One region of the Neobacillus sp. SAB-20_R2A genome, then DNA from elsewhere that is predicted to be linked to it. Evidence: riboswitches for the same ligand, from Rfam matches in the RefSeq annotation. Region 1 holds a riboswitch; each other region holds the start of a gene.
What was found. A riboswitch is a leader RNA that binds a small molecule or an ion and turns the genes downstream of it on or off. The one in region 1 is predicted to bind lysine.

Region 1 (3,180 bases):
ACCGGCACATTTAAGTCGCGTATGTCTTGGTACTCCACGTAATGCTTTGTTCCCCAGCCAGGATTATTATTGGAAACAGCCTCTATTCCTTCTTCGTCATCACTTAGAGCTACAAAGCTCATATCTGAGATATACGGGAAGAAATTCCGCGTTACGATTGGATGTGGGTAGGCTGGCTGAATCGATTCTACTGCCTGATTTAAAGCATCAATCAGGGCCTGTTCCTGTTCTGTCTTGCCGGACAGCTCAATTCTTGGTGAATATAGTGATGAATAGAACAGGATAATGGCAGGGTTTTTGTCCTTCATCCAGTTCCACGCCTCTTCTACGACCCTTGCCGCAAACATGCGGGTATCCAGTTCCTTATCCTCTAATAAACTCTCTTTAAATTGATTCATATGCGTAATAAAGGTATCACCGTGCTCCATAACCAACTGTTGTTCCATTTCTTCATATGTGAACACTCTTGGCTGCCAAGGATGTTTGAAATATGGTTCGCCGCTTAAGCTGCTAAACTGCTTATATCTTTCATCAAAAGCATTCAAGGCATTTTCAAATGCAATCCGACCCTGCTCTTTTAATTTTACCAGTACATCCTTTGGAGACCAGGAATGGATGAAGAAATTGTAATATACATAGGCAGACAACGCGGTCTGAACGGTATAAGACGGTTTCAGGTCTGTTTGTTTTAAAGAAACAGGGGGAACCGTGATTTCACCTAAGGCCTCATTGCAAAGCTCGGGATTGTAATCAATCTGCTTCGTCAGCTCCGCCGCGATAAAGTTAGGATCAAGCCCTTCAAAGCAAGAGCCAACATGCGTTTCTGCACCAGTAATAAAAAAGGATGGCAGAAGCTTGCCTACTGTCCCCATATAGATATAGCGATTTTCATCTCCTGCAAAGCGCGGGGAGACGAAATCGGAATTGATCGCCGCAGCATAGTCAAAACCATGCTCCTGCTTCCAGCTTTTCAGAACCTTTAAGGCAGATAAAACTCCGTGAGAGCTGTCCTCTTCATCACATTCTGCCAAAAAGACGATATTTCCATCAAGCTCTTCCGGATGCTCAGAATAGTATTTTAATAGATAGAGATGGCTAGCCACTCCGCTTTTCATATCAAGTACGCCTCTGCCAAACAGCCAGTCACCCGATTCTAAATGTTCTTTCGCTGAAGCCGGCAGTTCCTCCCTCTTTAACGCAGCCATTAGCTGATCCGGAAAACACGCATGTTCTTTTAGATGATTAAAATCATCAATTCCAACCGTGTCCATATGTCCCATCAAAATGACTGTACGGCGGCTATTCCCTTTTGTACCTTTGACAAATGCCAATACATTATATCTTTCATGTTCATCTTGTATGGTTTGAGACATCGTCATGTGAGAAGGATTTTTTGAAAAATAAGGAAAAGCAGATATAAATTTATATAAATATTGGGCAATTGTTTTTTCACCCTTTGTATTCACAATACTTTCGATATTCACGAGCTGATTCGTGAATGCCAATACATCCTCACGGCATTGCAGCATCATTCTGACCCCTTTTTTATAAGATTAGTATTGTAGAAAAATGTATACCAATTAACAAATTTTCGTCAAGTCTTTTCAAATGGGGAAATATTCTAGTGAATTTATACTTGATTATGTATAAATATTTACTTATACTAATTATTGCGAAAAGAATATTAATTCCTCATCTTTAAGCTTTTGAGATGAGGTAGAGGTCGCGGTTTATATAAGTATCCTATTGGAGATTCAGTGAAATCTATGAAAATAGGAAAAAGGATAAATCGCCGAAGCATCTGAAATCACTGTTTTCAGAGGGCTGGGGCTGCACTCGAAATGGGGCAGAACTGTCACAATTCCTTTAAGAATTGTGGAGAACTATCTAATTCAAAGCTTTTAATGAGGGTGTCAGGCACCGTCACATGGACGGTGCTTTTTATATTAAAAAGGGGGAAGCATCATGAGAAAACTTATGATATTAGTAGTTTCTGCATTACTGGTGATTTTAGCAGCATGCGGTTCGAAAGACACAGCTAAAACAAACCAGGCAAAGGGTGAAGATTTAGGTCTAATTAAAGAGGGTACACTGTCGTTTGCGATGAGCGGGCAATATCCGCCATTAAACTTTAAGAAAGACGACAAATTAACTGGTTTTGACGTAGAAATTGGAAATGAGATTGCCAAAAGAATTGGTGTAAAAGCAAATCCTGTGACTAATCAATGGGAAACGATCATCCAAGGTTTAAAAGCTAAAAAATACGATGCGATTATCGGAAGTATGACAGCAACACCTGAACGTGATAAGCAAGTAGACTTCACAAACCCATATTATTTATCCGGCGCCCAAATCTTTGTGGCTGAGAACAACAGTAATATTACTTCAAAAGATGATTTAAAGGGAAAAACAATCGGTGTAATCCAGGCTAGCACTTGGAAAGATATGGCCCTGGAACTATCCGATCAAGTAAAAGGATATCCATCTGATGTTAACGCTCTTCAGGACTTAGCAATTGGCCGTTTAGATGCCGTTATTACTGATAAAATCGTCGGTTTGAATGCGAAAAACGAAAAAGGTTTAAAAATTAAGCCGATTGGCAACCTGCTAAATGAGGACCGCGTTAGTGTTGCGGTTGCAGAAGGTAACAAAGAGCTTGCTGATAAAATCAACAAAGCCATTGACGATATGCAGAAGGATGGCACTTACGAAAAAATCAGCAAAAAATGGTTCAACGAAAACTTACTTAAAAAGTAAGCACACTCACATCTTTAAGACGCAAAATAGGAAAATTGGATAACGTAAGCTCCATGCTTGGGGCTTACGTTTTTTCAAAGGAGGTTGAAATGAAATCATGACTTTTTGGCATAATATTATCGGCATCCTCAGTGAGCATGGTGTTGCCTTCTTGAAAGCCTCATGGATGACGATTTCCATTACAATTATTTCTCTGCTATTTGCATTAATCATTGGAATCATCTTTGCCAGTTTTAAAATCTCTTCTATCAAATTTCTTAATTGGATTTCTGATATTTATATTGGGCTTATCCGCGGGACTCCGTTAATCGTTCAAATTATGTTCCTATATTATGGAATCGCGAATTTTCTAACCCTTGACAGCTTTACAGCCGGGGCGCTTGCGTTAAGCATTCATACCGGTGCGTATATAGCGGAAATTTT
Region 2 (3,180 bases), 1.1 Mb from region 1:
TATGTGAAAGATATCAATGTAGATTTGTTAATAGAAGCGATTGAAAACGAACTAGACGGCCAAATTGTGGATGTTACTTCAGCAAATGGCGATAAAGTGTTTGTGGTGATTGAATAAGAATGTTAAAAGTGGGCTTAAAGATAAAACAAAGAAACTTCAATGTACCCGTTCCTTATGTTGTCTTAAATCTTCTAAGTTCGGTAATAACCTCAAGACGATTTATTGGCTTTATCAATAAATCGATTGAAAAAGGCGGGGAAAAGTTCGTCCTTCCACAAATAGAAAAAAGCGATTTAAAGCCTTTATTGGATGGTCTGACCAAGCATAAAGGCCTGTTGTTAGTGGAAACGAAATTAAAAGATGGGACAGAAGTTACCATTAAATTATAGAAAAATGGCTCCCAGGGAGCCATTTTTATTTTTAATTATTTAAATCACACTTCTCCAAAGGAATTACCTTTGTTTTCTTTGTGAATTTATAGCCTAACCAAAGGATAAGGAATAATGGCAGACCGATATAGGATACTAATACACCGTTCCAATCAATATGGTCGCCCATAAATGCTGAATAGTTTTGCCCGATTACGACAATGGCGCAAACAACAAAAGCAAAGATTGGGCCAAATGGGAACAACTTTGATTTATATGGCAATAAGTTTAGATCTTTGCCTTGTGCCACATAAGCTCTGCGGAAGCGATAATGACAAATCGCAATTCCTAACCACGCGATAAAGCCGGACATACCTGAAGCATTTAAAAGCCATACATAAACTGTACCATCGCCAAAAAGGGATGCCAGAAAAGCAAGTGTTCCGACTAATGCTGTTACAATTAAAGCATTAACTGGCACACCATTTTTGTTCAATTTACCAAGGAATTTTGGTGCTTTTCCTTGACGTGCCAAATCCCAAAGCATCCGAGTCGATGCATACATTCCTGAATTACCTGCTGATAAAACTGCTGTTAAAATGACTGCATTCATGACAGAAGCAGCAAATGCGATTCCGGCTTTTTGAAAAACAAGCGTAAATGGACTTACAGCAACATCTCCATTAGCAAGGTTTTCATTTGTATAAGGAATAATAAGACCGATAACAAGAATAGCTAACACATAGAATAAAAGAATTCGCCAAAAAACTTGTTTTACTGCACGTGGGATTGATTTTTCTGGGTTATCTGTTTCACCCGCTGCAACACCTAAAAGTTCAGTTCCTTGGAAGGAAAATCCAGCTGCCATAAAGATTCCAAGCATGGCCATGAATCCGCCATGGAATGGTGCATCTCCAACTGTAAAGTTTTTTAAGCCAATTGCTTCATTTCCCATAATTCCAAAAATCATTAACGTACCAGCAATGATAAAGATCACAACAGTTATAACTTTAATTAATGAGAACCAATATTCTGCCTCGCCAAATCCCTTAACAGAAAGATAATTTAACAAGAACATGATAACTAAAAAGATGCTGCTCCATAATAGTGAAGGAGAATCTGGAAACCAAAATTTCATAATCATTGTTACTGCAGAAAGTTCTGCTGCAATCGTAATGGCCCAGTTGTACCAATAGTTCCAGCCTAGGGCAAAACCAAGGGATGGATCCACGAATTTCGTAGCATAGGTACTAAAGCTTCCTGCAACCGGCATGTAGGCACCCATTTCAGCTAAACTTTGCATTAAGAAATAAACCATAATGCCGATAACGAGATATGATAGAATCGCTCCGCCAGGTCCCGCACTATGGATAGCTCCGCCGCTGGCAAGAAATAATCCGGTCCCGATGGTTCCGCCAAGAGAAATCATCGTAAGATGGCGGGACTTTAAGCTCCGTCTTAATTCATTTTTATTATTTTTTGGACCCGTGGGCCTAGTGTATATTTCGTCTTTTCTTACCTGCGCTGTTTGCATGTTTATGACTCCTTTAAATTTTTTTTATTGGAAGGAGTTTGGAATAAAAAATGCCCTCGAAGCAGATTCGACGGCATTTGTATATACCCCGCATCATACCTTCCGAAAGATAGCTCAACACGTAAAGCTGGTAAGGCTAAACGTGACAGTTCTGTTCCTGTTCGGAGACAGCCCCAGCATGTTTCTCCAGAGAGAAAAACACACTTCGGCAGCTTTTCCTTTCAAACGGAGTCAAAAACATCTCTGCGTCTCGTCCATTTTACTGATAAAAACCGCGACCTCTACCTCATCGGTTTTGATGAGGATTTAATATTAAAAATGATATATTACTAGAGTATATACGTTTTAATAAATTTGTCAATATTATATATTGGAAACGAGGGATTAGGGCTTTTTGTAAGGTGAATATTAATGTAATATGCCTTTATAATTATTCAACTTATTCTTTGGGTGCTATTTCCAGATAATTAATTGTTTTTTAAATATATTAATTAGTTTACATCCTAGCTATGAATCGTTATCATTTTTTTTAAATAAATAGTGGAAAGACAGGAGAAATATTCATGCAGATGGTTGGAATTATTATCGGCTCTTTTATAATTGTAGCTGCATTCAATCTTTTCCTCATCCCTCACGAGGTGTTAAGTAGCGGGATGAGCGGAATTTCGATGATAATAGGAATGATTACCCCCATAAACACAGGAGTGGCTAATCTTTTGTTGAACCTTCCCCTTTTAATCATTGGCTATAAAATGCTGGGAAAAAGATTTATCTTTAATTCAATCTTTTCAGTGTTCGTTATTTCTTTAGGACTTTATTTAGTACCAGTATTTCCAGTCGCGAAAGATACCATCCTCTCAGCAATATTTGGCGGAGCTTTGACCGGTCTAGGGGTTGGAATCGTATTTCGAAGCTCGGGTTCAACGGGTGGATTTGATATCATCGGAATGATTGTTTCCCGGAAGAAAGACTTCCCAATCGGGGTGCTCCTCTCCGGAATGAATGCGATTGTCATTGTAATTAGCGGATTTTTATTCAATTGGGATGCGGCCCTCAATACGTTGGTTTCGATTTTTGTTACAGGAAAAGTGGTTGACGCTATTTATACGGACCATGTCAAATTAACTTTAATGATAATAACAGAAAAGGGCGAAGAAATGAGAAATCATTTGGTGGCCAACTTATATCGTGGACTCACCATTATGGATGGGGTTGGAGGATATACAAATGGCAGCCGAAAGATTTTAATCTCGGTCATTTCAAGATATGAGTTAAACG
Region 3 (3,180 bases), 1.2 Mb from region 1:
TCAACAACTGCCTTTGTTTTCTCGGGAGTTCGATTGTAAACCTTCACCTGAAAACCTGCCTTCAATAAATTCATAACCATAGGCTCTCCCATATTTCCAAGGCCGATAAAGCCGATTACTCGTGTCATTTTCGTTCATCCTCCTGTTATTCTAATATCCCTTATTGGTATCTACTCTATTGTTAAGAGGTTTGTTTTCTTCCAAGTTTCTGAGTGTATCCAAAAAACACGCCGCCCCTTCTTCAGGTGTCGTTACCGCTGAAATATGAGGGGTAATCAGTACGCCAGGATGTTTCCATAATGGATGATTTTCCGGCAGCGGCTCCTGTGTAAACACATCCAGGACAGCATACCGGACCTGCCCGTCTTCCAAAGCTTGCAGCAATGATTCTTCATCCACCGATGCTCCCCGCCCTACATTAATAAAACCGGCATTTGTTACTTTTTGAAAGACTTGACTATTAAAAAATCCAGCCGTTTCTTCCGTCAGCGGCATCGTGTTGATGATCACATCCATTTCCCCTAGGATGGTAAAATGAGATTCAACAGTCAAAGCCTCTTTAAAATACTCTTTTTCTTTTCCACTTTGGGAGACGCCGTAAACCTCCACTCCAAAACTAGACAAAAGCTTGGCGACAGCCTGCCCAATTTCACCGGTTCCATAGACCATCACTTTGAGTTCATTTAATAGCTTCGGAGTCCGTTGCTGCCATTTTTTCTGCAGCTGTAATTCCCGAAACTCCTCGTGACATTGTAAGTCTCTTAATATGTAGCTTAAACAATACTCTCCGATTCTTTGACCAAACGTACAAACTGTCCTTGTTAAAAGTACACTATCGTCCCAGGTCTTTTTATATAAAAAGCGGTCAACTCCCGCACCGAGCGAGTGCACCCATTTTAAATGACTGTAATCGTAATCCGATTTAAGATTAAAAGATACAAGTGCATCCGCCCATTTCAAATCCGCCTGATTCACTTCAGCCTCGGGGATATAACGGAAATTCTTTTGGACGCCCGCATTTTGGACGTATGCCCGAAGCTCCTGATACATGGGGCTGACAATTAAAATATTTTCGATTTTCACAATAATTCACCTCTTCAACATTAACTCCATTTTAAGGATAATTGGGAAAAAACTCAAAAAAGAAGCGTAGGGCTGTTAATCCCTCCTCTCCTCCCCATACTATATAAATGTCAATAAATATACGATTTTAGCGTTTTTGATAAAAAACCCTTGAACAAATAGGAATATTCTGTTATATTAATTTTAATTACATACTTCTTACTTCATACCTTATGAAGTGAGGATAGAGGCGCAAAGACCATCAGTAAACCATCCGAGGGTAATGGGACCCGTTGACGGTGGCGGAAAGGGGAATTTGCCGAAGCTTCTGAGGATCTCATTGTTCCCGGAGCTGGTTCTGTTATTGAATAAATACAGAATTGTCATATAGGAAACTATATGGAGGGCTATCTCACGCAGGGGAACTTGTAAAATTAACGTTTCTGATGCAGCTGTTGGGCCTTTCCCGCAGCTGCTTTTTGCGTTTGGCCTTACCTCTTTTTAAAAATAATTTTAAAAGGGTGAAATTCATGTACTTTGGCCAAGTTTTAACAGCAATAGTGACTCCGTTTGATCAGGATGGCGAAATTGATTTTAATGCGACGAGAGATTTAGTAAATTATTTATTAGCGAATGGTACTGACGGGTTGGTGGTTTGTGGAACAACCGGTGAGTCCCCTACCTTATCAACTGAGGAAAAAGTGGCTTTATTTAAATTTGTGGTTGAAGTTGCGGACGGGAGAGTTCCCGTTATTGCAGGGACTGGCTCAAACAACACAAGAGCCTCAATCAGTCTAACCAAGCTAGCAGAAGAAGTCGGTGTAGACGGCATCATGCTCGTTGCCCCATACTATAATAAACCATCCCAGGAAGGCATGTATCAGCATTTTAAAGCGATTGCTGAATCTACTTCTCTTCCGGTAATGCTTTATAATATTCCAGGGCGCAGTGTCGTCAATATATCTGCTGAAACGGTCATCCGCCTTTCTCAGATTCCTAATATTGTAGCGGTTAAGGAAGCTAGCGGCCACTTGGATGACATGGCCGAAATTATTAAACAAACTGCTGATGACTTTTCTTTATACAGCGGTGATGATGGAATGACCTTGCCGGTGCTTTCGATTGGCGGCGTTGGTGTGATTTCCGTTGCATCTCATATTATCGGGAATGAAATGCAGGATATGGTGTCACGCTTTAAAAATGGGGATTTAGCAGGCGCTGCTGCTGCACACCGTGAATTACTGCCAATTATGAAAGCTTTATTTGCAGCACCAAGCCCAGCACCTGTAAAAGCAGCCCTAAATATGAAAGGGATTAATGTCGGCGGTCTGCGCTTGCCGTTAATTCCTTTAAACGAAGAGGAAACCAGAACACTTCAGAATGTCCTATTGCAGAATAGGGAACTGGAAGTTATTTAGAGTAATATCCGAAAGCAGGACAAATCGAGCGGGCTCCCGTTCGATTTGTCCTGCTTTTTTTAATTTCCGCTTCCCCCCTATCCTCACTGTAAAAATATTTCTTTAATAAATTCAGAAAAGTGTTTACAAAACCTTCTCCAAACTCTATAATTCACATATATTTACTCGGAATTAGTCACAAAAGAAGGAGGCCCCCATCATGAGCATAGGAATTGCATTAATGGGATTATTAGTTGGGTTATTGGTAGGTTTAACAGGGGTTGGAGGGGCAGCATTGTTAACCCCGGTGCTCATCATGGTCGGAATTCAGCCTTCCATTGCGGTGGGAACGGACCTAGTTTACAACTCCATTACCAAACTGTTTGGAGTCATTCAGCATTGGAGACAGAAAACGATTAACTTTAAACTCATGAAGTATCTTGCAATCGGAAGTGTCCCAAGTGCAACAGGAGCCATTCTCATCCTTCAGGTCTTTGAAAAATATTTCCACAATCAAGAACAAATTATCAAGCATGGACTTGGCTATGTCCTTATTCTAGTGGCCACAGCCATTTTAATTAAGACATTTTTTGATAATAAAATCAGGCCGAACCGCTGGCAATTAAGGCCGATTGAGGAAAAACGAACATTAACAATTTTAATCGGTGCCGGTTTCGGCTTTATTGTCGGCCTGACTTCAATAGGATCAGGATCATTATTT

Region 2: it holds a riboswitch for lysine, as region 1 does, so the genes downstream of both, V5M37_RS19350 (amino acid permease) here and V5M37_RS25000 (ABC transporter substrate-binding protein) in region 1, are expected to answer to the same signal.
Region 3: it holds a riboswitch for lysine, as region 1 does, so the genes downstream of both, dapA (4-hydroxy-tetrahydrodipicolinate synthase) here and V5M37_RS25000 (ABC transporter substrate-binding protein) in region 1, are expected to answer to the same signal.

Annotation. Positions count from the first base shown of each region.
Region 1 covers NZ_CP145895.1:5,061,021-5,064,200, forward strand. Annotated here, with positions in the region: gene V5M37_RS24995 (M20/M25/M40 family metallo-hydrolase) at 1-1,529, opposite strand, end outside; lysine riboswitch at 1,710-1,894, shown strand; gene V5M37_RS25000 (ABC transporter substrate-binding protein) at 1,963-2,757, shown strand; gene V5M37_RS25005 (amino acid ABC transporter permease) at 2,855-3,180, shown strand, end outside.
Region 2 covers NZ_CP145895.1:3,989,969-3,993,148, reverse strand. Annotated here, with positions in the region: gene V5M37_RS19360 (SHOCT-like domain-containing protein) at 1-117, shown strand, start outside; gene V5M37_RS19355 (hypothetical protein) at 120-389, shown strand; gene V5M37_RS19350 (amino acid permease) at 421-1,902, opposite strand; lysine riboswitch at 2,005-2,194, opposite strand; gene V5M37_RS19345 (YitT family protein) at 2,466-3,180, shown strand, end outside.
Region 3 covers NZ_CP145895.1:3,850,565-3,853,744, forward strand. Annotated here, with positions in the region: gene V5M37_RS18640 (NAD(P)-dependent oxidoreductase) at 1-128, opposite strand, end outside; gene V5M37_RS18645 (D-2-hydroxyacid dehydrogenase) at 151-1,083, opposite strand; lysine riboswitch at 1,300-1,480, shown strand; gene dapA (4-hydroxy-tetrahydrodipicolinate synthase) at 1,593-2,480, shown strand; gene V5M37_RS18655 (sulfite exporter TauE/SafE family protein) at 2,680-3,180, shown strand, end outside.